DNA from 3 places in the Vibrio sp. 1069 genome. Region 1 is predicted to be linked to each of the others. Evidence: predicted binding sites of a transcription regulator. Region 1 holds the regulator's gene; each other region holds the start of a gene.
What was found. Region 1 encodes PurR, which represses purine synthesis genes. Its sites were predicted from a motif close to TNANGNAAACGTTTNCNTNA; they were not measured.

Region 1 (10,204 bases):
CGCAAAGACAATGTCTGTTCTAGTTTTTTACGGCGCTCGTTGGCATGGCGCATATAGTCCGCTGCCACGTAGTTGGTCGACTCTGTAATCAAGTGTTTGAACAAGTCACGATCTGCTTGCGTGGTTTTGATCGCTTCTAGCGTCATGCGGTTTTCACGCAGTGCCGATTCCATATCTTGGAACGCTTTTTTCACGCCGCCGTTTTGTGGCAAAAGGTAGTCACGTAGCGAGCGCGTAATCGCACTTGAGATACCACCGTAAAGCGATGCTTCGATCAGGCGGTAGAATTTAGAACGGTCACCAGAGTTACGCAGTTTCTTCGGAATCACACCGAATTCAAACATTTGTGCGTGGTAATCCACGATAGAAGAGAACGCTTTGAACTGAACGCCTTCAAATTCCGCGATCGATTCTTTTACTTCGTTGATTTGACGTACACGAGCTTGAGTCGCAGATACGCTTTCAACCAAAATATCCGTTGGTTTCACATGGCTTGGAAGACCTTGGATCACAAACGGTTTGATGTCTACTTTCTTATCACGACCCGCAACTTGCTGTAGTTTTACTGCAAACAATAGGCGTTGGTTACGTGAGTTCACCACGTCTAGCGCCGCATAACATGCGCCCGGCTGTAGCTTACCGTACAAACCTTTGTCGCGAGACGATTGGCTGCTGCCTGCTTCTGTCGTATTACGGAAGTGCAGTAGCGTTTGGTCAGGAATCAATGCGGTGATGAACGCCGCCATTGTGGTTGATTTACCTGCACCGTTACCACCTGATAGCGTGGTGACCAGACCATCGATGTCAAACGTACGGGCAAAGAAGCCGTTCCAGTTGACCATGGTCAGCGATTGGTATTTACCGCGTTCAATCATGCTCATGCTTCACCCTCTTCTGTTGTTTCTTCTTGGGCTTGGTCGTCTTGATCTTCTTCAGACAATAAGCTGCCTTGGCTTGGCTCTTTGGTGTGCACTACTGCTTCACCATCACGGATCAGACGCAGCTGCGCTTCACGCATGTCATCGCCAATACGTACATCGGCACCAAAGCGGAATACCGCTTCACTGATGCTGAATTTACCGGTTTCACCGATGTTGATGATCATGCCTAGGCGACGCAGACGACGAAGTGACGTACGTACTTTTTCAAACAGCTTTTCTTTATCGAGGTCAGAACCAGTCGCACGGTTCGTCACTAGCTTCATCAGCTTGTTTTCATCTGCTAGAGCAAGCAGTTCGTCGTACAGCTCTTGGTTAGTGAAGATGCCTTCGTGCGCAAGACGCTCTGGGCTTAGATAAAGGAAACACAGTACCTTACCCACCAGCATATCCAGTTCAGAAAGAACACTACGGCCAATCAGAGACGTTGAACGAGGACGAAGATAGAAGAAACCTTCTGGCGCTTTCACCAATTCGGTGTTGTAGCGTTGGTAGAAAGAAGAAAGCTCAAGTTCGAAATCCGACAGCAACGCGTGGTTGTCTAGATCTTCACTTGAGATATGACGCCCTGCTCGAAGCATGCTGTCTAGCGCTGGGAACAGAGGGTTAGAAATTGCTTTTGCCAGATTCTCTGACATGTATTCATTAGTATCGGTCGATGACATTCGCTTGTACCTTTGCCCCAAATTCGTTGATTGCTTTCCAGTCTGGTTGAATCGCTTGGTAATCCGATTCTGAATACCCTAGACGTACAGCTTGATCGACGATAATGCGAGCTAAATCAAAATGATGAGTGTAAGGGTGCTGTGCAAGGTAATCTCGCAGTACCACACTCAAATCGATTGGTGTGCCTTGATCTTTATGCGCTTTTAGCATGTCACCAATTCGTTCAGACAGCTCATCATTGACTTGTTGAAACTCTTCGTATTCTACTTCCATCGGAACTTGACCCGTTACCTCGTCATCACGCAGTACTAGGGCCTCATCACGAAGGTCAGAAAGCCTCTCCGCATCTGCATAAGTCAGATACCAAGGCGCATCGAAGTAATCTTTGACAGATTGACGCAGACGCGAGCTAAACGCACGGTTCTTATCCATATCGATTGCAGTACGAATAAACTTGTGCACGTGTCGGTCGTAACCAATCCAAAGGTCGATCGCTTGCTGGCCCCAGCTTGTGATTCGGTCCAGCTTCATTTGCAGACCAAACAAGGCTTCTTCGATAAACTCCAGCTCAGGGTCACCGTAAACAATTTCTTGAATATCGAGGATCTGAGTTTGCAGTTCATCACTGGCGGCTTGCAGCGTATCTTGAAGTTCACGCAACGTGCTTGATGTTTCTGACAGAAGTGCTTCACAGTTGTTGATCGCTTCGCGCCAGTCTTTGTTAAGCAGGTCAGCAATCTGTTGTTTCACTGACTGTTGCTGCTCATCCATAACACGTTGGTTGAGGTCAATTTGATCGAAGATTTCGCCTACAGAATATTTTAAAACACCGTATACGTTTTTCTTCCAGTGACCCGGTGTGCCACCTTTTTGTGCTGCCTCAATCGCTTTCGCCATTTCATCCGCTACCATGGATAGCTGGATAGATAGACGCAGTTTTGAGAACTCACGATGACGCACGTAGTAGTCGGTTATTCCTATCGCTAATGGCGACAAGCGGTAAATGCTCGCTCCGTCAGTAATCTCACTGACAAAACGGCTCATAAGACGCTGCTTAACCATCTCGTTGATCGCATTGTTCGCACGAAAAGCGGAGGCTTCGCCGGTCTCATCAAATAGTCGAGTGACGATGGCAAATGCATCATGCAGTTCACCTTCACCCAGTTCTTCATCGAACCTTTCATTACTCAGTACGGCAATGGCTATCAAAAATGCCAATCGCTCTGTGGTCAGGTTCAACGAGAAATCGTGCTGCTTAACCCAGCCAACCAGCTCATCGATTGGTTGCTCTGCAGCATTGAGAGTCATCTCACTCATTGTTATTCCTGTTTATCGTTCTTTTTAGCCCACACATGAATGTAGCGGCCTAATGAGAGGTATGGCTCTTGTCGACAAAGTTGTTTTTCTAGCGCCAACACATCTTCAAACTCGTAATCACCCATGTATTCCATATTGCCTATGTAATCACTAAATGAGCGAATACCAGATTTGCCACAAATATTAAAACCTGAATTTTCTATCCACTGGTAGACTTCTTCAGGTTTTAAGCCTTTTTGCGGCTGTAGTTTAAATCTTTTTCGGTGAGGCATGCCGTCTAATATATGAGGAATGTTGCCACAAACCACGTTTTTATAGACTAAACCGTGGTGGTTGTAGAACATGACTGATGCGATACCTCCCGGTTTTACTTGTTCAAGAACTGTTTCAAGTGCGGCCTTAGGATCAACCAGCCACTCCATCACAGCGTGGAACATAACCAGATCGACCTGTCCATCCATATGTTCACCGATGGATTGGACAGGCGAATGAATCAGGCGATACTGCTCAAGCAAACCGTTTTTTTCAATATCCTGCTTAGCCAACTGCAGCATTTCCGAAGATAGATCACATAAAGCGATTCGATGTCCGAGCTTAGCAAGCTTTTGCGACATTTGTGCCAAACCACCACCAGCGTCCAACACTTCTAGGGGTTGCTGGTCAGCATCTAATTCACTTAGAATCTGTAGAAAATCTTCCCACACAATGATTTGGCGGATCTCCCCTTTATCGGAGCCGTAAATATTTTTTGCAAATTTGTGGGCGATATCGTCGAAATTGCGGTCTTCTGTCACTTCTGCTGAGTTATCATAACGGATTGTGCCGCTATTCTGGCACAAGGAAAGCAGGAATAAAGAGGGATACCCTCATTTTTATTATCAATTGATGTTTTTTCGGACTATTTATGTATGTTTGAGCTGAAAAAAGTAGTGTCAGCCATGCTTATGCCCCTTCCGGCATTGCTGCTGATAGGCTTGTTGGGTCTTGCTCTCATTAGTTTTACTACAAAACGTAAAACTGGCTGCTTCGTTGTTCTATTCTCTTTTGTTGGCATTTTTCTTGTTGCCTTCCAACCTGTTTCAACCAAGCTTCTTATGCCGTTAGAGCGAGAGCATAAAGCCTTTTTGCCAGTTTCTGGCACCATCGACTACGTGATGGTTTTAGGGAATGGTCATGTTATCGATGACGAAATTCCACCCACCTCGCAGTTAAGCCGTGCAGCATTAATGCGCTTAACTGAGGGCATTCGTATTTTAAGAATGTATCCAGGCGCGAAATTAATCTTATCCGGCTATGCTGGCGGATCTGAAATTAGCCACGCGCGAATGATGGCGAACGTTGCCCTTGCGTTGGGAGTCGCGAAATCCGATATCATTTTATTAGAAGATGCGAAAGATACGTGGGAAGAGGCGCGTCAAGCGGCTGCATTCGTTCAACAAAAGGAGATTGTGTTAGTCACTTCTGCGAGTCACATGAGCCGTGCATTGTATGAGTTCAACGCAGCAGGCATTAAACCAATCCCAGCCCCGACCAACTTCTTAGCTATTAGCGAGATAAGTCAACCTTGGGATAAATACTCACCTAAAGCGCGTTACTTAGAACAAACAGAGCTTTATTGGCATGAGTACTTGGGCAGTATTTGGCAAAGGTTGCGTGATACTGTCGGCCAAACACCAATGGTTGAAGCAAACTAGTATTATCTTGAAGCCACAAAAAAGGAGAGCCGAAGCTCTCCTTTTTCTTTTTACGATTGAGTTATGTTCCAACTAGTCACCAGCAAACATATAGCCTTCGCCGTGTACCGTTACAAAAATCTGTGGGTTCTTAGGATCGAACTCCATTTTTGCGCGCATACGTCGAATAAGAACATCAATGGTGCGGTCATTCGGCGCATCCACTCGATGGCTGATCATGTTCAAAATACGCTCACGACTTAACACCTGGTTAGGATAAGACGATAATGCCACCAAAAGTTCATACTCTGCTTTAGTTAGTTTTACTGGCTCACCGTTGCGGCTAAGTGCGCGACGTTGAATGTCGAATGTCCACTCCCCAAAGCGCACAATGTGCTCTTCACTGGTTTCATTCGCTTTCGAGCTGCCACTGCGCGCTGCTGAAATACGCCACAGCAAGTTTTTAACGCGAACTAACAGCTCTCTCAGTTCAAAAGGTTTTGTCACATAATCGTCAGCACCCATTTCTAGGCCTACGATTTTATCAATGCTATCCGTGCGTCCTGTTACTAATATGATACCAATATCCGATTGGCTACGTAACTCACGAGTAAGCATCAGGCCGTCTTCACCAGGCAGGTTAATATCCAGCATGATCAGGTCTACATCGCCCGCTTGCAAAACTTCACGCATTTCTGCGCCACTCTCTGCTTCGCTGACTTGGTAGCCCTCATTTTGGAAATATCCCGCAAGCTTACTACGAGTTACAACATCATCTTCTACGACTAATACGTGATAGCTCATTTACACCACTTTTCTGTCTTCTTATTATCCAAGACGTATTCTATTCATAACTAGTAACATTTCTAGTCATAGATACATTAAAACGCAAGATTTAGCGTTTTTATTGATTCAAAACAAGCTTGCCCATTGCTATTAATAAACGGTCATTTTTGACCATAAAACATAACAATTATAGTTACTGCTATTCATTTTAATTGATTACACTTAGGGGATATCCCTAATTGACTTTGTGATGCATGACTTGAAGCATCATTCAGGAGCCCAAAATGCAAGAAGTGAAAGCTTTTAATGAAAAACGCGCTGAAATTTACTGGTGGTTTTCGAGCTTGTTCGCAAAAGAACTAACAGAGAAAGAATTGGAAGCCTATCACAGTGTTGAAATTCGCAGTTTTCTCGCAGGTTTAGGTGAAAATGAGTCGCTAAAACCAGCCGTTGATAGCCTAGTTGATGCGCTGAATCGGTTACAAGATCGTGAAGATGCACAACTAGAGCTTGCAGCTGACTTTTGTGAACTGTTTTTGAAGACAGAAAAATACGGCGCTCTTCCTTACGCATCCATGTACATTGGTGAATCAGGTTTACTGAATGACAAGCCAGCTGAGGAAATGGAAAAGTTGATGGCTGAATTTGGCGTTCAAGTAGACGAAAACCTAAAGGAACCTGCGGATCACTTAGCCGTTGAGCTCGACTTTCTCGGGAACATGATTATCCGCTCAAACGAGCTTGAACAAGAAAAACACATGGAAGAAGCCTTCGTTAAACAAAACGACTTTATCCAGCAACAATTGATGTCTTGGTTACCTCAGTTTTCAGACAAATGTAAACAATTCGACGAATTTGGATTTTACTCGAGTGTCGCGAAACTATTAGTTGCATTTTGTAAACTAGACAGCGCCTACCTTCTTGGTGAATAATTGCCGCCTATTTTTAGGGAGCCTGCCTATCGGGCTTCCTGTATGCCTGAAAGTGACCAATTGTAAGTAACTTGGGTATAATATTCGTTTGCCTTAACTTAGCGCAAAGACGCTTGGTTATTTAGCAGTCAAAATGTGACTTCAAATACACAAATCTCTTGCTGAAAACATTGCTAGTCAGTTCACATAGGGCTAAAATGTGAGCGCAAACGATTAAATATGATTTATATGTAAACCGCTGAAATATAGCGGTTTTTGTGTTTTCTTAACAGGTTGATGGCAATTTCTCATCAGATAGAAAAAAGATAAAATTCATCGACCGATGCTGCTACGTACCCTTTTGTCGCACTTGGATCAACCGCTGCCGAGACACTTAGCGCCAATTTTATATTGCTAGGTGTGAAACCATTAGAGCATCAGGTACATCCAATACGACATATTTCAGTAGCTCGATACAGGACACCATTTATGGCCACGATAAAAGACGTTGCTCGCTTAGCCGGCGTTTCCACTACGACAGTTTCGCACGTTATCAATAAAACGCGTTTCGTTGCAGAAGCAACGCAAGAAAAAGTAATGAAAGCCGTTGACGAGCTGAATTACGCGCCAAGTGCCGTTGCACGCAGCCTAAAATGCAACTCAACTCGTACGATTGGCATGTTAGTAACTCAATCAACTAACCTATTTTTCTCAGAAGTGATTGATGGCGTTGAGAGCTACTGTTACCGCCAAGGCTATACTCTGATTTTATGTAACACAGGCGGGATTTACGAAAAACAACGCGATTACATTCGTATGCTGGCTGAAAAGCGCGTTGATGGCATCCTAGTGATGTGTTCTGACTTAACCGAAGAACTAAAAGAGATGCTTGACCGTCATGCGGACATTCCTAAAGTGGTCATGGATTGGGGCCCAGAGAGCTCACAAGCAGACAAGATCATGGATAACTCAGAAGAAGGTGGCTACATTGCAACCAAACATCTGATTGACAATGGTCATACGGATATCGCTTGTCTAAGCGGTCATTTTGAAAAGCTTGCTTGCCAAGAGCGCATTGCAGGTTTCCGTCGCGCAATGAGCGAAGCGAACCTAGCTGTAAATGAAGACTGGATCCTTGAAGGTAACTTTGAATGTGATACGGCCGTATTAGTTGCAGATAAAATTACCGCAATGGACAAGCGCCCGACGGCGGTATTCTGTTTTAACGACACAATGGCTCTAGGCCTAATGAGCCGCTTGCAACAAAACGGGATCAAAATTCCTGAAGATATTTCAGTGATCGGCTACGACAACATCGAGCTTGCGGAATACTTCTCTCCACCGCTAACGACTATCCACCAACCTAAACGTCGTGTTGGTAAAAATGCATTCGAAATTCTACTTGAGCGTATCAAAGATAAAGAACACGAAAAACGAATTTTCGAGATGCAACCTGAGCTTGTAATTCGAAATACTGTGAAAAAAATGAACTAAATTTCACTGTATTTAACCGTGTTAAATAAGCGCTCTACAGGGGCGCTTATTTTTTTGGAAAAATTAAGCATTCTCTAATACTTCACACCACTCTAATAACAATTGACTAACGTTAACTCCCTGTTTTATATAAATGTAATATATATTAAGAACTCCTTTTCAAAGGCCAATTTGCACCTTTCCATATGCAAAATAGAGCATTCAATCTATCATTTTTATTGAACCGAAATCACACTTTTAACGCTAAACCGTGATGTTAATTCAATATAAGAAGTATGCTCATTGTGTCACGCACAGGGCAAACCATTCGAAAGAGTGGGACGCAAAGCCTCCGGCCTGAACCATATTACGATATGGAAGGTAGCGGGGTTACCGATGGCAAGTGTGTAAGCAATGACTTTACTCTGTAATGACATTGTTTTTACGCATGTTTGCTACTCTCTCGGACCTGACTTTTGGTGGCGTAATATTAATTACACCGAGATAACAAAACATGGATAAACCGATACTCAAAGACTCTATGAAGCTATTTGAGGCACTTGGTAATATCAAGTCGCGCTCAATGTTTGGTGGCTTCGGACTATTCGCTGATGAAACAATGTTTGCACTAGTGGTAAACAATCAGCTTCATATCAGAGCAGACCAAAAAACTTCATCTGACTTCGAGAAACAAGGGCTAAAGCCTTACGTTTATAAAAAACGTGGCTTTCCAGTCGTTACAAAGTACTACGCTATTTCCAGCGATTTATGGGAATCAAGCGAACGCTTAATCGAAGTAGCGAATCAATCATTGAAAAAGGCAAAGCTTGAGAAAGAACAGCAAGCAAGTACAAAGCCTAACCGTTTGAAAGATTTGCCTAACTTACGACTGGCTACCGAGCGCATGCTAAAAAAAGCCGGCATCGAATCCGTAGAGAAGCTTGAAGAGGAAGGTGCGCTTAACGCCTATAAAGCGATAAGAGATACGCACTCTGCAACCGTCAACATTGAGTTGCTATGGGCACTAGAAGGGGCTATCAACGGCACTCATTGGAGTGTGGTACCTCAAGCTCGCCGAGATGAGTTGATGAACGGCCTCCAATAAAAGTCGGCCTAAAAACTATCTTGTAAAACCGCAGTCTAATCTGCGGTTTTTTTGTGAAATTTTTTCGGTTTTCCTACTGTCTTATTACATATATCCCAAATTGGAATCAAAATTATGAATAAGAAACTGATATTAGGTCTCATCCTACTAGCGGCTATCGTCTTTTTAGGTATTAACTTTGGCCAGTATTTAACCTTAGAGAATGCAAAAGCCCAACAAGAAGCACTAACTACATACATCGATCAGAATTTTGTATTCTCGGCTGCGATTTACTTTTTTACCTACATTGCAATTACCGCTTTTTCTATCCCAGGAGCGGCAGTAGTCACCTTACTTGGTGCAGCCTTATTTGGTTTTTGGACAAGCTTGCTACTGGTTTCTTTCGCTAGCACTATGGGGGCAACACTGGCCTTCTTGAGCAGCCGATACTTATTGCGTGACTGGGTACAAAACAAATTCGGAAATAAACTCAACGCAATTAATCAAGGTGTCGAAAAAGACGGAGCTTTTTATCTATTTTCCTTGCGTCTAATCCCTGTATTCCCTTTCTTTCTAATCAACTTACTGATGGGCTTAACGCCGATGTCTGTAGGTAGATTTTATCTCACTAGCCAAATAGGTATGCTGCCAGGCACAGCCGTATATCTGAATGCAGGTACTCAATTAGCAACAATTGAAAGCCTATCGGGCATTGTTTCACCCGCAGTATTAGCGTCTTTTGCGCTATTGGGACTATTTCCAATCATCACTAAATGGGTTATGAATAAAGTAAGGCCGACACCAAGTCAGCAAAACTCGTAATTGGTGAAGTGGGTATTTTGATGAAAATATTTATCGCTAAAAACCCAGCAGAAGCACACATTGTATGTGAGCTGCTTAAAGTGGAACAAATTTACTGTGAAGTTCGTGGAGAAGGTATTTTCGGCTTAAAAGGAGAACTGCCGTTTGGTGATGATACCGATCCTTATGTGTGGCTTTTTGACACTGCACAAAAGATGAAAGCTGAAGAAATAGTAAAAGCATATCGAAAACAATCCGATAGGCATGAGTATCAAGATTGGCAATGCCCAAAATGTCATGAAATAAACGAAGGGCAATTTGGTGCATGTTGGCAATGTGGATATCAACTAGGAGAGCTATAGCGGCTCTCCTATTCAGTGGATGCACTCAGTTTTAAGCACATACAGCTTGCTGTTTAATAAACTCGATGGAGTGTTGATTGAAGTCTTCTGGACGCTCTACATTGCATACATGACCACAATTCGGGATTTCTCGTAGAATGCTGAGCTTATGTGCTGCAACCATTTCTTTGACAGGTTTAATAAACATGTAATC
Region 2 (10,204 bases), on a different contig from region 1:
GGACAAAACGTTTTGCTTTAGCCAAAAGCGGGTATAGACCTTGCCATAATCACGCATGGAGGTACTCGCTTTTGTATTTACGTAAAATGCTGACCATTACTTGCCCTTAATCCTACTGGTTACTGGCTTTCAGCTCGCTTTGGCATTCGGGGTAGATGTCCGGTCTTAACTGAGATCGGGTTACCTGTCCTTGCGTAGCTTGTTCGATGGGTAAAACGAATTCAGCGGGAACACGCCCTGATTTATTCAACCAAAACCAGACGTTTTGCTGTTTTGAGTTGATGGCTCTTGCTAATGCTGATTGCCCGCCGACCAAGTCAATGGCACGGCGGAGATGTTTTTGTGTCGTTTTGAACACTTCCATACCGTCTCCTGTTACAATAATAACTGTTACAAGATTGAATGTTACAGTTTAAACTGTAGATAAGTCAACAGTTAAAATTGTTGAAAGACTACAGTTTTATTTGTAAAATGCGGGCTTATGAAAACTTTATCCGAACGACTAAACCATGCCTTGCAGCTTACTGGGGTAACTCAGTCTGAGTTGGCTCGTCGCATTGGTATCAAACAGCAGTCGATCAGCCAGATTTGCTCTGGTAAATCGGCTAGGTCTCGTTACACCATGCAGATCGCGGAGGCGCTTCGCGTGAATGCTCATTGGCTCGCCACAGGTGATGGCGAGATTGGCTTGGGGGTCGGTAATGTAGAAGTCGGGCCTGATATTAAGGGAAGAATTCCTCTCATTAACTGGGTTCAGGCCGGTGATTGGACTGAAATAGCGGAGGGATTTGCCCATGAAGATGCTGAGGAGTGGCGTGAAGTCACTGGGAAAGCACATGAGGGTTGTTTCGCACTTCGCGTAAAAGGCGACAGTATGGAAAATCCAAGCGGAAAAAAATCCATACCTGAGGGGGCAGTGATCGTTGTTGATCCTGAGTTACCTTACTCTTCAGGTTCATTGGTTGTTGCGCGTTTGGATGATTCGAAAGAAGCAACCTTTAAGCAGTTGGTTATTGATGGTGAACAGAAGTATCTAAAACCTTTGAACCCGCAATACCCTGCAATACCGATCAACGGCAACTGCACCATCATCGGTGTAGTACGACAAGCTATCATCGATTTCTGGTAGCGAAGGAATTTGTGGTTTAGCCACAGTTGTTCATTAGCTGAAGAAGCAACGATTGCAAACAGCTACAACTGAGCATTGGTGCACGCTGAGAGTAAATGGTAACCGATTAGATAACCATTGATTGTTTATAAAGTCAAGATCAGCGAAAATAGCGGCCAATTACGATTAACACGACGGATTTGACAAGCGAAGAACTGAAAAGAGAGTACTTCCAAAAGTGTGTACAAATCCGTGTACAAACTAAAAGAATTTATACATGGCAAACCAAGATTTTCTTAATGAAATCAATAAGCGAAGGACCTTTGCTATCATCTCGCACCCGGATGCGGGTAAAACCACCATTACTGAAAAAGTCCTTTTATTCGGAAACGCGATCCAAAAAGCAGGTACGGTTAAAGGTCGTGGTAACGCACAGCATGCAAAATCAGACTGGATGGAAATGGAAAAAGAACGTGGTATCTCGGTAACCACTTCTGTAATGCAGTTCCCTTACAATGACTGTCTGGTAAACCTACTTGATACGCCTGGACACGAAGACTTCTCGGAAGATACATACCGTACGTTAACGGCAGTAGACTCGTGTTTGATGGTTATCGATGCGGCGAAAGGTGTCGAGGATCGTACACGTAAGCTGATGGAAGTAACGCGTCTGCGTGACACGCCAATCGTAACCTTCATGAACAAACTTGACCGTGACGTTCGTGATCCAATGGAAGTATTGGACGAGGTAGAAAACGAGTTGGGCATGATGTGTGCGCCAATTACATGGCCAATCGGCTGTGGTAAAGAATTTAAAGGTGTGTACCACATTCACCGTGATGAAACGATTTTATACGAATCAGGTCACGGTCATGAGATTCAAGAAGTTCGAATCATCAAAGGTCTCGACAACCCAGAGCTTGATGAAAAAGTTGGTGCAGGCCTTGCGGAAAGTGTTCGAGAAGAGCTTGAGCTTGTCATGGGTGCTTGCCCTGAGTTTGATTTGGAAATGTTCTTAACCGGTGATCTTACGCCAGTTTACTTCGGTACTGCATTAGGTAACTTTGGTGTGGATCATATGCTAGACGGTCTAACTGAATGGGCTCCAGCGCCGAAAACTCGTCAAGCGGTTGAACGTGAAGTTGAAGCGACTGAAGAGAAGTTCTCTGGTTTCGTATTTAAGATCCAAGCGAACATGGACCCAAAACACCGCGACCGTATCGCATTCATGCGTATTGTATCGGGCACTTACACGCAAGGTATGAAGATGAACCACGTTCGTCTTGGCAAGCAAGTGAGTATCTCTGATGCAGTAACCTTTATGGCTGGTGACCGTGCACGTGCGGAACACGCTTACGCCGGTGACATCATTGGTCTACACAACCACGGCACTATTCAGATTGGTGATACCTTTACTCAAGGTGAATCACTGAAGTTCTCTGGTATTCCGAACTTCGCTCCGGAACTATTCCGTCGTATTCGCCTGAAAGATCCATTAAAGCAGAAGCAGCTTCTCAAAGGTTTGGTTCAGCTATCAGAAGAAGGTGCGGTACAGGTATTCCGTCCTCTACAGAACAACGATCTGATCGTTGGTGCCGTTGGTGTACTTCAGTTCGATGTTGTTGTGGCTCGTTTGAAATCTGAGTATAACGTTGAAGCGATTTATGAAGGCATTAACGTTGCAACTGCGCGTTGGGTTGAGTGTGGTGATGCGAAGAAACTGGATGAGTTCCAACGCAAGAATCAAGCGAACTTAGCATTGGATGGTGGTGATAACCTAACGTATATCGCTCCAACAATGGTTAACTTAAACTTGGCGAAAGAGCGTTTCCCTGACGTTGATTTCCGTGCGACGCGTGAGCACTAATTTGCGCGGTTAGGGTAAGCCTTAACGCAAACTAGATTTTAAAACGCCCTTGGCTATAAACTTAGCCAAGGGCGTTTTTATATAAGGATAAGATATGAATTGGTTTAAACGTGGGCTAAAGCGTTACGACAACTGGTGTAAAGAGATGGGGTTAACTCCCGATCAGAAACGCAGTTGTGTCCCATATCGAAAAGACCCAGCCCATCAAACTGAAGAGAAGAGTGAAGCCCAACCATCCTCTGATTTTCTGCCCGCAGATACAGATAAAAAGCGTCAAGATGAAGCTCTTTGATACGCACTGCCACTTTGATTTTGATGTGTTTCAAGATGACTTTGCACATCAACTTGAGCTTGCTCAAACGCAAGGCGTCGCAAGAATTTTGATTCCTTCCGTCGGTCCGCAAAACTGGGCTCGTATTCAAACTTTGGCAGAGCAACATGCCAATTTGTATTATGCGCTCGGCTTTCATCCGTATTTTCTTGAAGATAACGTTGAGCAGCACCTTACAGAGCTAGAAGGCTATCTAAATCAAAAAGGGCAGCAGTGCGTGGCAATAGGAGAGTGTGGTTTAGATTTTGCCATTGATGTTGAGCCACAGTTGCAAGAAAAGATACTTGAAGTTCAATTTGAGCTGGCTAGACGCTTCGAACTCCCAGTTATTTTACATAGCCGAAAAGCGCACAATCGCCTCATTCAAATGGTGAAAGCGGCGAATCTCCCTAGAGGTGGTGTGCTACACGCTTTTTCTGGGAGTTATCAGCAAGCCATGGAGTGGGTCAAATTAGGTTTTTTTATCGGTGTAGGAGGAACGATTACCTACCCAAGAGCCAAGAAAACACGCGACGCAATTCAAAAATTACCACTCGAAAACCTAGTAATCGAAACAGACGCACCAGATATGCCTATACTTGGATATCAAGGGGAGTCAAATCACCCAGCCAAACTCATTCACGTCTTTAATGAGCTCGTAGAGTTGCATAACGGCCGAAAGCAATCGATTGCCTCTCAACTGTGGAAAAATAGCAATTTTGCTTTCTCGATATGTGAATAAAATCTAAAGATGTGGTTTGAAATCGAAAACGTTTTCCTGCTTATTGTGAATTAACTCACAAAGCTGGTTGAATCAATCATGAATCTTATAGGAAAGTGTGAGGCTGGCATTACTTTAATTGATTCTGCATGAGTATAATTGCCCCCGCTTTATAGCTCCATTTTGTAACACGCCAATAAATAACTTATAAGGAAGTCATAAACTATGAGCCTGTTTATGAGCCTAATCGGTATGGTAGTGCTTCTTGCGATTGCAGTGGCATTTTCTAACAACCGAAAAGCTATCAACTTTAGAACTGTGGGTGGCGCATTCGCTATCCAATTCGCATTAGGTGCATTTGTTCTGTATGTACCTTGGGGCCGTGATCTACTAAACGGTTTCTCTTCAGGTGTTTCTAACGTTATCAACTACGGTAACGATGGTTCATCATTCCTGTTCGGTGGTCTTGTTTCTGACAAGATGTTCGAAGTATTCGGCGGCGGCGGTTTCATCTTCGCATTCCGTGTTCTTCCTACACTGATCTTCTTCTCTGCACTGATTTCAGTTCTTTACTACATTGGCGTTATGCAATGGGTTATCAAGATTCTTGGTGGCGCACTACAAAAAGCGCTAGGCACTTCGCGTGCGGAATCAATGTCAGCAGCAGCTAACATTTTCGTAGGTCAAACTGAGGCACCTCTAGTTGTTCGTCCATTCGTTCCAAAAATGACTCAATCAGAGCTATTCGCGGTAATGTGTGGTGGTCTAGCTTCTGTTGCTGGTGGTGTACTAGCTGGTTACGCATCTATGGGTGTTCCACTAGAGTACCTAGTTGCGGCATCATTCATGGCAGCACCAGGTGGTCTACTGTTCGCTAAAATCCTTCACCCTGAGACTGACCAGCCTCACGAAAGTATCGAAGAAGCGATGGACGGCGGTGACGACAAACCAGTTAACGTAATCGACGCAGCTGCGGGCGGTGCGGCTTCTGGTCTACAACTTGCGCTTAACGTAGGTGCAATGCTAATCGCATTCGTTGGTCTAATCGCGCTAATCAACGGTATGCTAGGTGGCATCGGTGGTTGGTTCGGCATGCCAGAACTAACACTAGAGCTAATCCTAGGTTACGCGTTCTCTCCACTAGCATTCCTAATCGGTGTTCCATGGGCAGAAGCTGTAACAGCTGGTTCATTCATCGGTCAGAAAATCGTAGTGAACGAATTCGTTGCTTACTTGAACTTCACACCATATCTAGGTGAAAACGCTCAAGTAATCGCGGCAACTGGTGAAGTAATGTCTGAGAAGACAACAGCTATCATCTCATTCGCACTATGTGGTTTCGCGAACCTTTCTTCTATCGCGATTCTACTTGGTGGTCTAGGTAGCCTTGCACCAAACCGTCGTAGTGACATCGCTCGCATGGGTGTTAAAGCAGTTCTTGCAGGTACGTTGTCTAACCTTATGGCAGCGACAATTGCAGGCTTCTGCTTAAGCCTTGCAGCACTATAATTAGAATCGGTTCTTAATATATAGACGCCGTTTTACATCATGCCCTGTAGCAAGAGATTGCTGCGGGGCATTTTTCGTTTTTCGGGCTCCAAAATTTCATCGGGTGTTTGCCTTAGTCGAGGTATTACGCAGTCAATGGAATAGGGGATAGGAAATTTTGAGATACAAACCGTTTGCGCTCTATTTGGTGCTACAGTTTTGCGGTGAAACTCTATAATGTATTAATCACAGGATAGTGGTTAAGCTTGATTCTTAATCACGTAATGAATATTACATAATCGATGGGCAAATGAATTGCCCTGCAATATCAGATCTAATAGGCGTTTTGCTTTGTGATGTGATATTAAAGACACCGCAATCATAGATTGTTGTGCCATAGGCCAAACTGGTACTGTGCGGTGACAAGGATAGCAATTGGCATATGATAAATTTTCGCTGTATATGCCGAGTCTTCAGGGAACCAAGTCCGTTCATTAATAGACTGTTTAGCCATTTACTCACATTGTCTCGACTTGTTGATTATAGTTAAAGACGTGATGTAAGGCTGAGTAGTGAATTTTTTGAATATTGATCGGAGATAGAAATGAGCGATTTAAAAGCAGCAGCGCTACGTGCACTTAAACTTATGGACCTAACTACGTTGAATGACGATGACACTGATGCAAAAGTGATCTCACTATGTCATGACGCGAAAACAGCAGTAGGCAACACAGCTGCAATTTGTATTTACCCTCGCTTTATTCCTATTGCTAAGAAGACACTTCGTGAGCAAGGTACGCCAGAGGTTCGTATTGCAACAGTAACGAACTTCCCACATGGTAACGACGACATTGAAATCGCAGTTGCTGAAACAAAAGCGGCGGTTGCTTACGGTGCAGACGAAGTTGACGTAGTTTTTCCTTACCGCGCGCTAATGGCGGGTGATGAGAAAGTAGGCTTCGAACTAGTTAAGCAATGTAAAGAAGCTTGTGGTGACATTCTTCTTAAAGTGATCATCGAAACAGGTGAACTAAAAGAAGAAGCACTAATCAAGAAAGCATCTCAAATCTGTATTGAAGCAGGTGCTGACTTCATTAAAACTTCAACTGGTAAAGTGCCAGTAAACGCAACACCAGAATACGCTCGCATGATGCTTGAAGTTATTCGCGACATGGGTGTTGCAGAAACTGTTGGTTTCAAACCAGCAGGTGGTGTGCGCACTGCTGAAGACGCAGCAGCATACCTAGCAATGGCTGACGAAATCCTAGGTGACAACTGGGTTGATGCTCGTCACTACCGTTTTGGTGCGTCTAGCCTGCTAACCAACCTACTAAATACATTAGAAGTATCGGACGACGTCGCTGATCCAACAGCGTACTAATTCCAATAATACGTCTGAACGGTAGCACCTAAACGGGTGCTACCAAACCTCTTCTATCCTACTACAACCATGGCTCAAAAGAGCTTGGGAGGCACTAATGTATTTACCACAAGAAATCATTCGTAAAAAACGTGACGGTGAAGTACTTACCGCAGACGAAATCAACTTCTTTATTCAAGGCGTAGCGAACAACACGGTATCTGAAGGTCAGATTGCGGCGTTTGCTATGACGATTTTCTTTAATGAAATGACCATGGATGAGCGCATCGCCTTAACGTGTGCAATGCGTGATTCGGGCATGGTTATCGACTGGAGCCACATGAACTTCGGTGGTCCAATTGTCGACAAACACTCAACCGGTGGTGTGGGTGACGTAACTTCTTTAATGCTTGGCCCAATGGTGGCAGCGTGTGGCGGTTTCGTACCTATGATCTCTGGCCGCGGTCTTGGTCATACAGGCGGTACGCTGGATAAACTTGAATCTATCCCTGGTTACAACATTACGCCGAGCAACGATGTTTTTGGTCAAGTAACCAAAGACGCTGGTGTGGCGATCATCGGTCAAACTGGTGACCTTGCTCCTGCGGATAAGCGTGTTTACGCGACTCGTGATATTACCGCAACGGTAGACAATATCTCCCTGATTACGGCGTCGATCCTTTCTAAGAAACTGGCGGCGGGTCTGGAATCGCTAGTGATGGACGTAAAAGTGGGTTCAGGTGCATTTATGCCAACTTACGAAGCGTCTGAAGAGCTAGCAAAATCAATCGTTGCGGTAGCAAACGGTGCTGGCACTAAAACTACGGCAATTCTTACGGACATGAACCAAGTATTGGCGTCTTCAGCGGGTAACGCAGTGGAAGTTCGTGAAGCGGTTCGTTTCTTAACGGGTGAATACCGTAATCCTCGTCTACTTGAAGTGACCATGGCTTCATGTGCTGAAATGTTAGTACTTGGCAAGCTTGCTGAGAACACAGAAGACGCACGCGCAAAACTGATGGAAGTGCTGGATAACGGCAAAGCGGCTGAGTGCTTCGGCAAGATGGTTGCCGGTTTAGGCGGCCCTGCGGACTTCGTAGAAAACTACGACAACTACTTAGAAAAAGCAGCAATCATTAAGCCAGTTTACGCAACAGAAACGGGCATTGTCTCTGCAATGGATACACGTGCTATCGGCATGGCTGTGGTTGCTATGGGTGGTGGTCGTCGCGTTGCTACTGATGAAATCGACTACGCAGTTGGTTTCGACGAGTTCATCCGCCTAGGTGAGGTCGCAGACAGTGATAAACCTCTTGCGGTCATCCACGCTCGCACTGAAGAGCAATGGGAAGAAGCGGCAAAAGCACTGCGCAGTGCAATCAAAGTAGGTGGTGAATACACACCAACTCCAGAGGTTTACCGCCAAATTCGTGCAGAAGATATCTAATAGAACAAGTAATTACACAAGGCCAAGGCCTACTCAACCATAATAAAAAGCCGAGTGGGCCTAAGGAACGAGCAATGAAAAGAGCATTTATTTTAGTACTAGACTCATTCGGTATCGGTGCAACTGCCGATGCTAAAGAATTTGGTGATGTAGGTTCAGACACACTAGGTCACATCGCTGACCAATGTGACAAAGGCTTAGCAGATAACGACAATCGCCAAGGTGCACTTCGCCTTCCAAATCTATCGAAACTTGGTTTGGCAATGGCGCATAAAGAATCGACAGGTCGCTTCGCACCTGGACTAGACGCAGACGCTGAAATCATTGGTGCATACGGTCATGCAGCAGAGCTTTCTTCAGGTAAAGACACGCCGTCTGGTCACTGGGAAATCGCAGGTGTTCCTGTTCTGTTTGACTGGGGTTACTTCACTGACAAAGCAAACAGCTTCCCGAAAGAATTGACTGACCGCATTCTTGAGCGTGCAGGTCTTGACGGTTTCCTAGGTAACTGTCACGCGTCTGGTACTCAAGTTCTTGACGATCTTGGTGAAGAGCACATGAAGACTGGCAAACCAATCTTCTACACGTCTGCTGACTCTGTATTCCAAATCGCATGTCACGAAGAGACTTTCGGTCTAGACCGTCTACTAGAGCTTTGCCAAATCGCACGTGAAGAGCTAGAAGATTACAACATTGGTCGTGTTATCGCGCGCCCATTCGTTGGTGCTGGTAAAGGTCAATTTGAGCGTACAGGTAACCGTCGTGATCTTTCTGTAGAGCCACCATCAGCAACGGTTCTTCAGAAGCTCGTTGATGAGAAGCAAGGCAACGTGGTTTCTATTGGTAAGATTGCTGATATCTACGCAAACTGCGGCATCACTAAGAAAGTGAAAGCGACAGGTATCCCTGCATTGTTCGAAGCAACGCTAGAGCAAATCAAAGAAGCGGGCGACAACACGATCGTATTCACTAACTTTGTAGACTTCGACTCAGCTTACGGTCACCGTCGTGACGTAGCGGGTTACGCAGCGGCACTTGAGTACTTCGATGGTCGTATCAATGAAGTGCTAGAGATTATGGAAGAAGACGATGTGCTTATCCTAACGGCAGACCACGGCTGTGACCCAACATGGCCAGGTACTGACCATACTCGTGAGCACATCCCAGTATTGGTTTATGGTCAAAAAGTACCAGCTGGTTCTCTTGGCCGCCGCGAAACATTCGCAGATATCGGTCAAACATTGGCAAGTTACTTCGGTACTTCTCCAATGGATTACGGTAAGAACTTCCTATAATTAGTTAGGTTTTTGAAAACTAGGAGCTTGATTGCTCCTAGTTTTATGTTTGCAGTATGTAAATGCTGCTTGTCGGAAATGAGAATACTCTGGCTTATATCGCCTTAAGCGCGGAGCGCTAGAGAAAGGTTAAGGAAAAGAAAATGGCAACTCCACATATCAATGCTGAAATGGGTGCATTTGCAGACGTCGTACTGATGCCTGGTGATCCACTACGTGCAAAATACATCGCAGAGACTTTCCTTGAAGATGTCGTTCAAGTGTGTGACGTTCGTAATATGTTTGGTTACACAGGCACATACAAAGGCCGTAAGATCTCGGTAATGGGCCACGGTATGGGTATCCCATCATGCTCGATTTACGCGACTGAACTAATCAAAGACTTCGGCGTGAAGAAAATCATCCGTGTTGGCAGCTGTGGCGCAGTGAATGAAGACATCAAAGTGCGTGATGTTGTGATCGGCATGGGTGCATGTACTGACTCTAAAGTGAACCGTATCCGCTTTAAAGGTCATGACTTCGCGGCAATCGCAGACTACAACATGGTTCGTGCGGCAGAAGACGCTGCAAAAGCTCGCGGTATTGACGTTAAAGTTGGTAACCTATTC
Region 3 (10,204 bases), on a different contig from region 1:
TTGGTTCATAGGCGGAATGGTCGAACATTCCAACTTCAAAGATATTTGCTTTCCTTGAGGCCGAGATTCCTGTTTTCCTGAAAGGTAATCTTGCCACTCAACCAACTTTTTTTCTAATTGTTGCTTAAGGAAGATCTCACCAACTTCTTTGCTAAAATGCTCAACTACAGACCAATAAGCAATGTAAGCTAATTCGTAAGATTGCTTTGATTGATACTCCTCAGCTAGTTTTATTTGTTCATCCTTGAGCTTTTTTAATTTGGCATCTAAATCCATAATCAAGCTACCTCTACAAGGTTATTCTCTGCTGGCTTCCAATCCCGCACATCAATCTTGCCTGTCACGGCTGCTGAGATAAGAGCTGTTTTTCGCTCTTTCATTAACTCAATCGAACTAATTGCCTTTTCTACAAGAGCATCATATTTTTGTAGCTGTGTATCTAAAAAATCAACAACCTGCATTTGTTCTTCTAATGTAGGAAATGCGAAGTGGGCATTGATAATCAGAGATGAACTAATTATGGATTGATTTGCTAGCTTGTGACTAAATACGTCTAAATGATATCTATATGGTGTCCCACAAACAACGTAGAAGAGAAACTGTTTGATTAATGAGCTTTTTTCTCGAAGAATAACCACGTTTTGATTCGGTACTGAGCCAGCCAAAGACAAAGGGACAAGACCTACCTGTCCTACCGCAGAGGCTTTGATTTTAGGATCACTTCCAACCATACTGATGACTAGTTCACCAGCATTCATAATTACCCGTTGATATTTGTCTACAACCGACTGAGGTAGATGTATGTCAGGCTTAACAATCGTTTTGTTCTTGATATTTCCAGCTCTAATGAAAGGTACGCCTTCATCTTGGAAGTCATTTGAACTAAAACCAAATCCATTCACTGTATTTACGTGATGCTTCAGTTGGCTAACATCCCAATGCTCTGGCACTTCACCCAGCCATTCCACACCAGAGTTTTTCATTGGTGCATCTGGGTTAAGTCCTTTAGTCACTGCGTGAGAAATCACCGCTTGGCGTTTTTCTTTTAACAGCTCGATCAGCTTTTCTTGCTTAGTGATTAAGGTGTCGATCTTAGCTGTTTCGTGATCGAGGAAGTTGACGATTTTTTGTTGTTCTTCGAATGTGGGATACACAATTTGACACGCTCTAACGTCATCTTTATAAAGAGCGCCAATTGTAGTTGATTTATTAGCAAGCTCTAACTGAGGCTTACCAAAGCTACTTAAGAACCAATATAGTGAAAACCTAGGGCTTAGCAGTTGGTTTAGCCTAATAAGATATAAGTTTGGAGCTAAAGTGGCTTTGCAGTTTAGCTCAGGGACTAAGTATACTTTTCCTATTTCACCTCGTTTAGCAACTAACAATTCACCGCCATGTAAAGTGGTTTTCTTTAGGAACTTGTATGCTTTTTCATCTACAGTACGATTACCTGTATCGAAACCAACTCTGCCACTTTGTAAGTCCGTAGCTCTCAAATACCACGCATATTTTCCATCAGCATCAAGATCCACGTTCTTTTTTACATCAGAAAAACTTCCGTTCGCTTCGAAATCTGTCAGAAAGTCGATACCTCTACGAAGATCACTGATAAACCAAGAGGATGGAATTTCCTTTATCCATTCCACGTCAGACTCTTTGTACTCTGGATATGCTTTATAACGACCTGTCATTATGAATGCACCTCTTGCAGCAACCGCATAATCTCAGCCGATACTGCATCCAAATCAACATCAATCTCTTCTAATGCTCTTGGTGGTTCATAAACATAGAAATGGCGGTTGAATGGAATCTCATAACCGACAATACCTACTTCACCATCTTTAGGATCAGTTTTGTCTTCATCAATCCACGCATCAGGAACGTGCGGCAGAACTTCACGAGCAAAGTAATCTTCAACGGTTTCAGTTAATGGTACATTCTCGTTATCACGTAGATCAGGGTTCGCTTCAACTTTGCCTTTTGCTTTGCATACTTCAGCTTCATCATCGTGGTCACCAAGATGTTTCACGATAAGTTTTAGTTGAGCAGCGCTGAGTTTAACGGCTGCTAGTCTAGCTTTGAGTTGTTTGAGGAACTTATCACGCGATAAGTATTTTTCTTGCTCAAAGCAAGCAAGCGCATCCAGAATGGCTTGTTGGGTAATGTTATCGATTTTTGCCCAAGCGTTATCGGCTTGCAGGGCTTCAAGGCGCAGTTCGTCTTTCGGGTAAATTGCTAATTGCAGCGGGCGCTCAACGGTAATGCGGCGATAGCCAAACTCTTTATAGTCAAAGATTTTACTAAAATCGTTTTCGGCAAACTGGCCATAGGTTTGCACAATTTTATCAATCGCTTCAGGTGTGAGTTCTTTACGCTTACTACCTAACGATTTACGCATTGCTGCATAGAATACGTGCTCATCATTACCTTCAATTTCACCGCCACCACTGCGACCACGACCGCCTATTTTAGCTCGTTCTTTTGAAGCGTTGATAAGTTGAACCTTACCTTTGCGGTTAGCTGGCTTATGAGATGATAAAACCCACACATAAGTTGCAATACCTGTGTTGTAGAACATATCAGTAGGCAGAGCCACAATTGCTTCAAGCAGGTCATTTTCAAGAATATAGCGTCTAATTTCGCTTTCACCGCTACCAGCACCGCCTGTAAAGAGTGGCGAACCATTCAAGATAATACCGATACGTGAACCGCCTTCGTTTTTGTTTTCAGGAGAAGCAGGGCGCATTTTGCTTACTAGGTGCATCAAGAACAGTAATGAACCGTCAGACACTCGTGGTAGACCAGCACCAAAACGACCTTCAAAGCCTTTTTCGTTGTGCTCATCATTGATGAACTTCTGGATCTTCTTCCAATCCACACCGAATGGAGGGTTTGACAGCATATAGTCAAACTTCTCGGTGCGAAGTTGGTCATTAGACAAGGTATTACCCAGTTTAATGTTATCGACCTTTTGCCCTTTGATAAGCATATCCGCTTTACAGATTGCGTATGACTCTGGGTTTAGCTCTTGACCAAAAGCAGAAAGAGAGGCTTTGTCGTTAAGGTTATGAATGTATTCCATACCTGACGATAAGAAACCACCCGTACCAGCCGTAGGATCGTAAATAGAACGAACCAAACCAGAACTGGTTAGCTCTTCTTCATTGGCGAATAGTAGTGATGTTGTTAGTTCAACAATGTCTCTTGGGGTGAAGTGCTCACCAGCCGTTTCATTAGAGCTTTCTGCAAAACGTCTAATTAGCTCTTCAAACACTAAACCCATACCGTAGTTACTAATGGTATTAGGGTGAAGATCTGTCGTTGCAAAGCATTTCGCTACTTTGTAAAGCAGATCCGCTTCTTCTAGTTTGTCGATGGTATTGAAGAAATCGAAGTGCTCAAAAATCTCACGAGCATTAGGACTAAACGATTGAATGTAGCTCTCTAGGTTACTTGCTACACCTGTTTCACCAAGGCGGTTTAAGTCCATTTTTGAAGTGTTGTAAAAGCTCAACTGAGCTGCGTGCGTCAGTAGCTTATCTTGTGCCTCAATTGGCATTGCCTTTACAGCTTCGTATTTTGCGAGAACATCTGGTTTTGTCGCTTCAAGCACACACTCTAAGCGTCTTAGCAGTGTGAATGGGAGAATGATGCGTCCGTATTGAGATTGCTTGAAATCACCACGAAGAAGGTCAGCCACCGACCATAAGAACGCTGCTGTTGAAGAGAAATTGTTGTTAGTCATTATAATCAGCACATTGAATATGAAAAATTGCGCTGATTATATCGAAAGAGCCTTAGTTAGTCTGTGATTTAATTGAGGTTTAAGTAGATACAATCCCACGCTTCCCTAGCCAAAGCTACACTGCATGCAGTGTAGCCTATCTATTAAGATTGCTTCGCTACTCTGAACTTCATTTTTGCTTATGCCCCCAGATAACTGCCTGAGGTTTATGATTATAAGCCTTACAATGAGGTTTCTACGATATCGATAAACTTCTACCAGTAATGTAAAGATCATCTTCGACGATTGATTTTCTTTTCATAAAGAAAAAGGTTGGCTTTAAGTAAGAGGAGATAGAGGTTTGGACAACGAATCGCTAGTAGATTAGTTCGGAGATACTGCTGAGCTATGCTGTTTTATTGACAAACAAATACTCGGACAACAACATGCAGGGAATCTGTGTAATTTCGACCACTGATAATAACGCAAGGATAACTACGTTTAAAAACCATTGGGTTTCTTTGGGTTACATTAAGCTTCACGCTTACTTGACTAGTTACTTGACTAAAAGTAGCAGAAATGAAAAAGGGCGTAGCAAGTACTAACCTGCTACGCCCCGAAATAAATGGCACGCCCTATTGGATTCGAACCAATGACCACATCCTTAGAAGGGACGTGCTCTATCCAGCTGAGCTAAGGGCGCGCTACAGGGACAGGATTATACGAGTTCAAACGGGTAAATCAACGGGTTTTCATAACATTCTGATCTGAATGCCTAAAAAAAGTCCATTAAAACGCTTAATGTTCAAAAACACCACAAAGCAAACGTTTGCGTATGGATGTTGATAAGAAATTCTGCGACAATGCGCCGCAGATAATCTGCCTTCTTAATTTATAAGGAAAGTCATGACTGCTCAAAATATAGACGGAACTCTCATTTCCCAAACTGTTCGATCCGAAGTGGCTGCACGTGTTAAAGCACGTGTTGAAGCTGGGCTACGTGCTCCTGGTTTAGCAGTGGTTCTAGTTGGTGAAGATCCTGCCTCTCAGGTTTATGTCGGTAGCAAACGCCGCGCATGTGAAGAAGTTGGGTTTGTTTCTAAGTCTTTTGACCTTCCTGCGTCTAGCTCAGAAGAAGAGTTACTAGCGCTGATTGATGAATTAAACAATGATGATGAAATTGACGGCATTCTAGTGCAATTACCCCTTCCTGCGGGCATAGACACAACACATGTTTTAGAGCGCATTCACCCAGAGAAGGACGTGGATGGCTTCCACCCTTATAACGTTGGCCGTCTTGCGCAACGTATTCCAAAGCTTCGCTCTTGCACGCCAAAGGGCATCATTACCCTACTCGACCGTTACAACATTGAGCTACGTGGTAAACATGCGGTTGTGGTTGGCGCATCAAACATTGTTGGTCGTCCAATGACACTTGAGCTGCTGCTTGCGGGCTGCACAACAACAACATGTCACCGTTTTACCAAAGACCTAGAGAGTCATGTGCGTCAAGCTGACGTTGTCGTGGTTGCGGTTGGTAAACCTAACTTCATCCCTGGTGAGTGGATTAAAAAAGGCGCAGTGGTGGTCGATGTCGGTATTAACCGTCTTGATTCAGGTAAACTAGTTGGCGACGTGGAATACGACAAAGCACGTGAAAGTGCGAGCTTTATTACTCCTGTTCCTGGTGGCGTTGGCCCAATGACCGTCGCAAGTTTAATTGAGAACACGATGCTCGCTTGCGAACAGTTCCACACAGACAAATAACGTAAATTTCAGATACGAAAAAGGCTCCGCAAGGAGCCTTTTTGCTAATTGTTGATATCTATTTCAATTACAGACTTAAAATCACGCCCGCAATAGAAGCGCTCATTAAGTTCGCCATGACACCAGCGATAATCGCACGGAAACCATGCTTAGAAACAAATGCACGCTTTTCTGGTACCAAAGAGCCCAACCCTCCAATCAGCATCGCCATGCTTGAGATATTTGCAAAGCCACACAAAGCAAACGTCACGATTGCTTGTGAGTGTTCACTAAGTTGAGACTTCACTTCTGCAAGCTGGATGAAAGCGACGAACTCATTCACCACAATCTTGTTACCAATCAGCGAGCCTGCTGTGGTTGCTTCTTGCCATGGTATACCCAACAACCAAGCGACTGGCGCAAACACAAAACCTAGGATGAGCTCAAAACTTAATGGTGTCCCAATCAGATCACCTATCCAACCTAACATACCGTTTAGCATTGCAATGACACTAATAAACGCCAGTAACGTACCACCGACCGATACAGCAATGCGTACACCCGCCATGGCACCATCGGCTAATGCTTCTACTACGTTGGTTGCACGTGGAATTTCAACTTGGCTAATGTCGATATCTGCTGCTTTATCCGTATCTTCTGGCATTAAAATTTTTGCCATCAACAAGCCGGCAGGTGCCGACATAAATGCAGCTGCAATAAGATAGTTGAGGTCGACACCCAGTGATGCGTAACCGACCAACGTTCCGCCAGCAACTGACGCTAAACCACCTGTCATAACTGCAAAGAACTGCGAGTCAGTCATGTGTTTTAGGTAAGGCTTTACCATCAATGGTGCTTCAATGGTACCGACAAAAATGTTTGCTGTTGCAGACAAAGACTCCGCACGACCGATACCCAGCAGCTTTTGAATACCACCACCGATAAAGTTAATGATTTTTGGCATCACACCAATGTGATAAAGACCTGAGATAAGAGAGGAGAAGAAAACGATGATACCCAGAACATTGATCGCAAAGGTGAAGCCCCCTGTCGCCAAATTACCGAATAAAAACGCAATGCCCTCTTGACCATAGTTGATCAAATTCGACACAACACTGCTCACTGAATTCAGCGCATCTCTTCCTGCTGGTACATATAAAACCAACAACGCAAACAGTACCTGCAAAGCAAACGCAAACGACACCGTTCTCAGCTTTATATTTTTTCTATTTGTAGAAAGTAGCCATGCTAGGAATAGTATGGCTACGATACCAATAATTGAGTTCATAAAATGAATCCGACAGAAGGGGGATATGGAAGGCACCGGATTGTATAGCGGACTCAAAATGCTGCAAGTTGAGGATGTTAACAGTGTGAAAAGTTTAAGCGACCAATAACTGACCAACAAAATAACCAATTGAATTTATTGAAGATAAACGTTTGCTTATTTTAATTATTTCCATATGGAAAATATGTTTCTGGTTCAGGAAAAATTTTTGTGAAGTGAATCACCTTATGTGTCGTTCTACAACGTCATTGATCCTGTTATTTAGGAATAGAGATGTAAGGCGCCAAACGTTGGTCCCAATGACAAGGGTTGCCGATCTTCTGTTTGATAAAGTTAATCACTGCGGATATTTTTTTTGGCATATGCTGGCGGCTTGGGTATACCGCATAAAACGGCATCGACTGGCTGGCTTTCCAGTCAGGTAACAGCTGTATTAACTTACCCGTTCTAAACTCATCCCCCAGCAAGTAAGTGGCAAGGTAGGCAATACCCCAACCTGCAATAGCCGCATCCCGAACGGCTTCTGCCAGATCCACTGAATAGTTACCCGAGACTTTTACGTTCAATTCTTGCTGATCTTTGGTAAACGCCCACCCCGTATAGTCACGCTCCCAGCTTCTGTATATGAGGCAGTTGTGAGCAGATAGGTCATCCGGTTCTGCTGGCGTGTCATGTTTCAATAAGTAATCTGGCGATGCCGCAACAACAAACTGGCAATCCGTCAAACGCTGCGCAATGTAACCTTCAGGCAAATGCTCGTTGTTGGTTACCCATAAATCGAGCCCTTCGGCTAACATATCGACCTTATAGTCAAACAGATGTACTTCCACTTGAAGTTGAGGATACAGTTCGCGTAACTCTTGAATCGCTGGAATAATGTGTAAGGTACCAAATGATTGCGACAACCCAAGACGTACCAAACCTGCTACTTCATCCCGCTGGGTTTCCATCTCTAATGTGGCGCTGCTCACCGCTTGTACCACTTGCTCACAGTGATGAAAAAAGGTTTTCCCTGCCTCAGTCGGCGTAAAGCTTCGCGTAGTACGTTGAACAAGCTTGATACCAAGAGACGCTTCTAACTGACTCAACTGTTTACTCACATGAGACACCGACACGCCTAAGCTCTTTGCAGCAGCTGTGAAGCTTTTGTGTTTAAGAAGAGCGGAGAAAATCACCATTTGTGCGGCACGTTCAGATAACACGCTTTACCTCGATTTGGTTATAGAAAAAACAAAGGGCTCCGAAGAGCCCTTGTATTGAAGACTGAATGCCAAATTGTTTGATGGCAGATCAGTATTTAATGCGGTCAGCCAAGTGACTCACAGCAAGTGCGAAGTAGTAAGAGCGGTTCCACTTCATCAATACGTTGTAGTTATTGTAAACCAGATACGTACGACCATTCTCGTCGTCCGGCATGATCAACCATGCTTTGATGTCTTCATCCAGTTTTGGCAACGGGCTACCGTCATATTTTGTGATACCTAATTGGCTCCACTCTTGAAGGTATTTGCCTTTTTCAGCCGTGCGCCCTTCTAGGCTGCGATCAATATTTTTAGGAACCTTAACTTGGCGACCCCAAGTATATTTATCATCCCAACCAGACTTGCTCAAATAGTTAGCGGTTGATGCAAACACGTCCGCTTCAGATTGCCATATGTCTTTTTTACCATCACCGTTGCCGTCAGCAGCAAAACGAAGGAAAGAGCTTGGCATAAACTGGCATTGACCCATCGCACCAGCCCATGAGCCTTTAAAGTTCTCTAGCTCAATATGGCCTTGATCGAGGATCTGAAGTGCCGACATAGTCTCTTTACGGAAAAACTCTTCACGACGGCCTTCAAATGCCATTGTGGATAGTGCATCAATCACTTTAAAGTTGCCGGTAAACTTACCAAAGTTACTTTCAACTCCCCAAAGTGCCACAATAAAGCGCGGGTGGACACCGTACTCATCGCCTATACGCTTTAGCTCGGTGTAATGCTCTTTGTAGAGTTGTCTGGCTTGCTTCACCTTCCATTCAGGCACCGCGCGAGGAATGTACTCATCCAATGTCAGTTTCTTTTCTGGTTGGTTTCGGTCCGCTTTTACTGCTCGGGGCTTGTACTCAACATTAGCAAAAGCAGCACTAATGACCTGCTCTGAGATACCTTTATCACGAGCTTCAGCACGCAGCTTATTCAAGTATTCATCAAAACCCTCGCTACTTGCAAAAGCCGAGGTACACATACCAACGCTAAGCATGGTAGCCAGTATCTTTTTCATATTGCCCTCCTTGAGCAAGGCAGAAATCCCAGATGAAAAACGATGACGTTATTCGCCTTTCTGCTGGGCTTTTTGTTCTTTGTACTTTTCTAATAGGTTCTCCGGCGGCGGTGGAACCTGAAGAAAGAAGCCATCATTTTGTAATGAAGCCTTCACTTTTTCGATATCAACTTGTGCCAATTTACGGCCATCAAGTTTAATCGTCATGACAGCGATAGGCTTACCGAACATCTGCATTAAGGTGTCAGGAACCTGTGAAAAATCATCCTTTTTCGGAATATAGAGATAAGTACCTTCTTTTTTCGAGCTTTTATAAATAGAACAAAGCATGACACGCCTTTTATGCTGATTTAGCCGCGTTGAGTGCGGATTAGGTTGAAAACGTCAAATTCTCGCAAACTTAATAGCAAATTTGAGATTAATTCACCTATTTGCCCACGAGAGAACTTGCTGCGTCAAAGGATGAAATATAACATGACATACCTAGTTTAAGGCAACGCTCTTTCAATAAAGGCAAGAAGTCCACGATGACCCATTCACCAGACCTTAAAGGTAGCAGTTTTACATTGTCAGTTTTACACCTTTCTGACAATGAGATCGCAAAGACTGTCGAATTTTTGCAAGAAAAAGTTTCTCAAGCACCTTCTTTTTTTGCATCCGCGCCTTTGGTAATCAATATAGCAAAAGTACAAGGCGACATTGATTTCCCTAAGCTTAAACAAGGCATCTCAGATGCCGGTTTTATTCCGGTCGGTGTAACGGGCTGTAAAGACAAGCGTGTACAAAACCTTGCTTCCGAAGCTGGCTTCGCCATTATGTCGGCGAGCAAATCGCCAAGCCAAGCACCTGCCAAAATGGCACCAACGAAAGTAGTTCGTACGCCTGTCCGCTCAGGACAACAGATCTACGCAAAAGATGGTGATTTGGTGGTGCTAGCGCACGTAAGTGCAGGTGCTGAAGTCATTGCTGACGGCTCTATTCATATCCATGGCACACTTCGAGGTCGTGCGATTGCAGGAGCAAGTGGTCAGCAGGAAGCGCGTATTATTTGCCACGATTTACAAGCAGAACTGGTATCCATTGCGGGTGACTACTGGTTAAGCGATCAAATTGAAAGCGAGTACTGGCAAAAGAAAGTAATGATCAGTAAAGCCGATGAATCATTACATTTAGAAGTTCTCGCG

Region 2: the regulator PurR is predicted to act here: its motif matches at 4,048-4,067, upstream of R7040_RS17430 (NupC/NupG family nucleoside CNT transporter).
Region 3: the regulator PurR is predicted to act here: its motif matches at 4,542-4,561, upstream of folD (bifunctional methylenetetrahydrofolate dehydrogenase/methenyltetrahydrofolate cyclohydrolase FolD).

Annotation. Positions count from the first base shown of each region.
Region 1 is NZ_JAWOWP010000001.1:93,646-103,849, reverse strand. Features, by position in the region: gene mukB (chromosome partition protein MukB) at 1-875, opposite strand, end outside; gene mukE (chromosome partition protein MukE) at 878-1,603, opposite strand; gene mukF (chromosome partition protein MukF) at 1,584-2,921, opposite strand; gene cmoM (tRNA uridine 5-oxyacetic acid(34) methyltransferase CmoM) at 2,924-3,715, opposite strand; gene elyC (envelope biogenesis factor ElyC) at 3,830-4,615, shown strand; gene torR (two-component system response regulator TorR) at 4,688-5,398, opposite strand; gene torD (molecular chaperone TorD) at 5,665-6,312, shown strand; gene purR (HTH-type transcriptional repressor PurR) at 6,781-7,785, shown strand; cyclic di-GMP riboswitch class I at 8,073-8,162, shown strand; gene R7040_RS00400 (TfoX/Sxy family DNA transformation protein) at 8,279-8,869, shown strand; gene R7040_RS00395 (TVP38/TMEM64 family protein) at 8,984-9,670, shown strand; gene R7040_RS00390 (DUF2007 domain-containing protein) at 9,691-10,011, shown strand; gene R7040_RS00385 (alpha/beta fold hydrolase) at 10,043-10,204, opposite strand, start outside.
Region 2 is NZ_JAWOWP010000012.1:105,211-115,414, reverse strand. Features, by position in the region: gene R7040_RS17460 (hypothetical protein) at 1-57, opposite strand, end outside; gene R7040_RS17455 (helix-turn-helix domain-containing protein) at 113-364, opposite strand; gene R7040_RS17450 (LexA family protein) at 482-1,129, shown strand; gene prfC (peptide chain release factor 3) at 1,386-2,975, shown strand; gene R7040_RS17440 (DUF5363 family protein) at 3,070-3,267, shown strand; gene R7040_RS17435 (TatD family hydrolase) at 3,254-4,027, shown strand; gene R7040_RS17430 (NupC/NupG family nucleoside CNT transporter) at 4,232-5,515, shown strand; gene R7040_RS17425 (hypothetical protein) at 5,874-6,008, opposite strand; gene deoC (deoxyribose-phosphate aldolase) at 6,099-6,875, shown strand; gene deoA (thymidine phosphorylase) at 6,973-8,301, shown strand; gene R7040_RS17410 (phosphopentomutase) at 8,376-9,596, shown strand; gene deoD (purine-nucleoside phosphorylase) at 9,740-10,204, shown strand, end outside.
Region 3 is NZ_JAWOWP010000010.1:82,145-92,348, reverse strand. Features, by position in the region: gene R7040_RS15680 (hypothetical protein) at 1-276, opposite strand, end outside; gene R7040_RS15675 (restriction endonuclease subunit S) at 279-1,691, opposite strand; gene R7040_RS15670 (class I SAM-dependent DNA methyltransferase) at 1,691-3,745, opposite strand; tRNA gene R7040_RS15665 (tRNA-Arg) at 4,351-4,427, opposite strand; gene folD (bifunctional methylenetetrahydrofolate dehydrogenase/methenyltetrahydrofolate cyclohydrolase FolD) at 4,631-5,491, shown strand; gene R7040_RS15655 (NupC/NupG family nucleoside CNT transporter) at 5,559-6,758, opposite strand; gene R7040_RS15650 (LysR family transcriptional regulator) at 7,016-7,960, opposite strand; gene R7040_RS15645 (lytic transglycosylase domain-containing protein) at 8,049-9,020, opposite strand; gene R7040_RS15640 (YcgL domain-containing protein) at 9,069-9,350, opposite strand; gene minC (septum site-determining protein MinC) at 9,548-10,204, shown strand, end outside.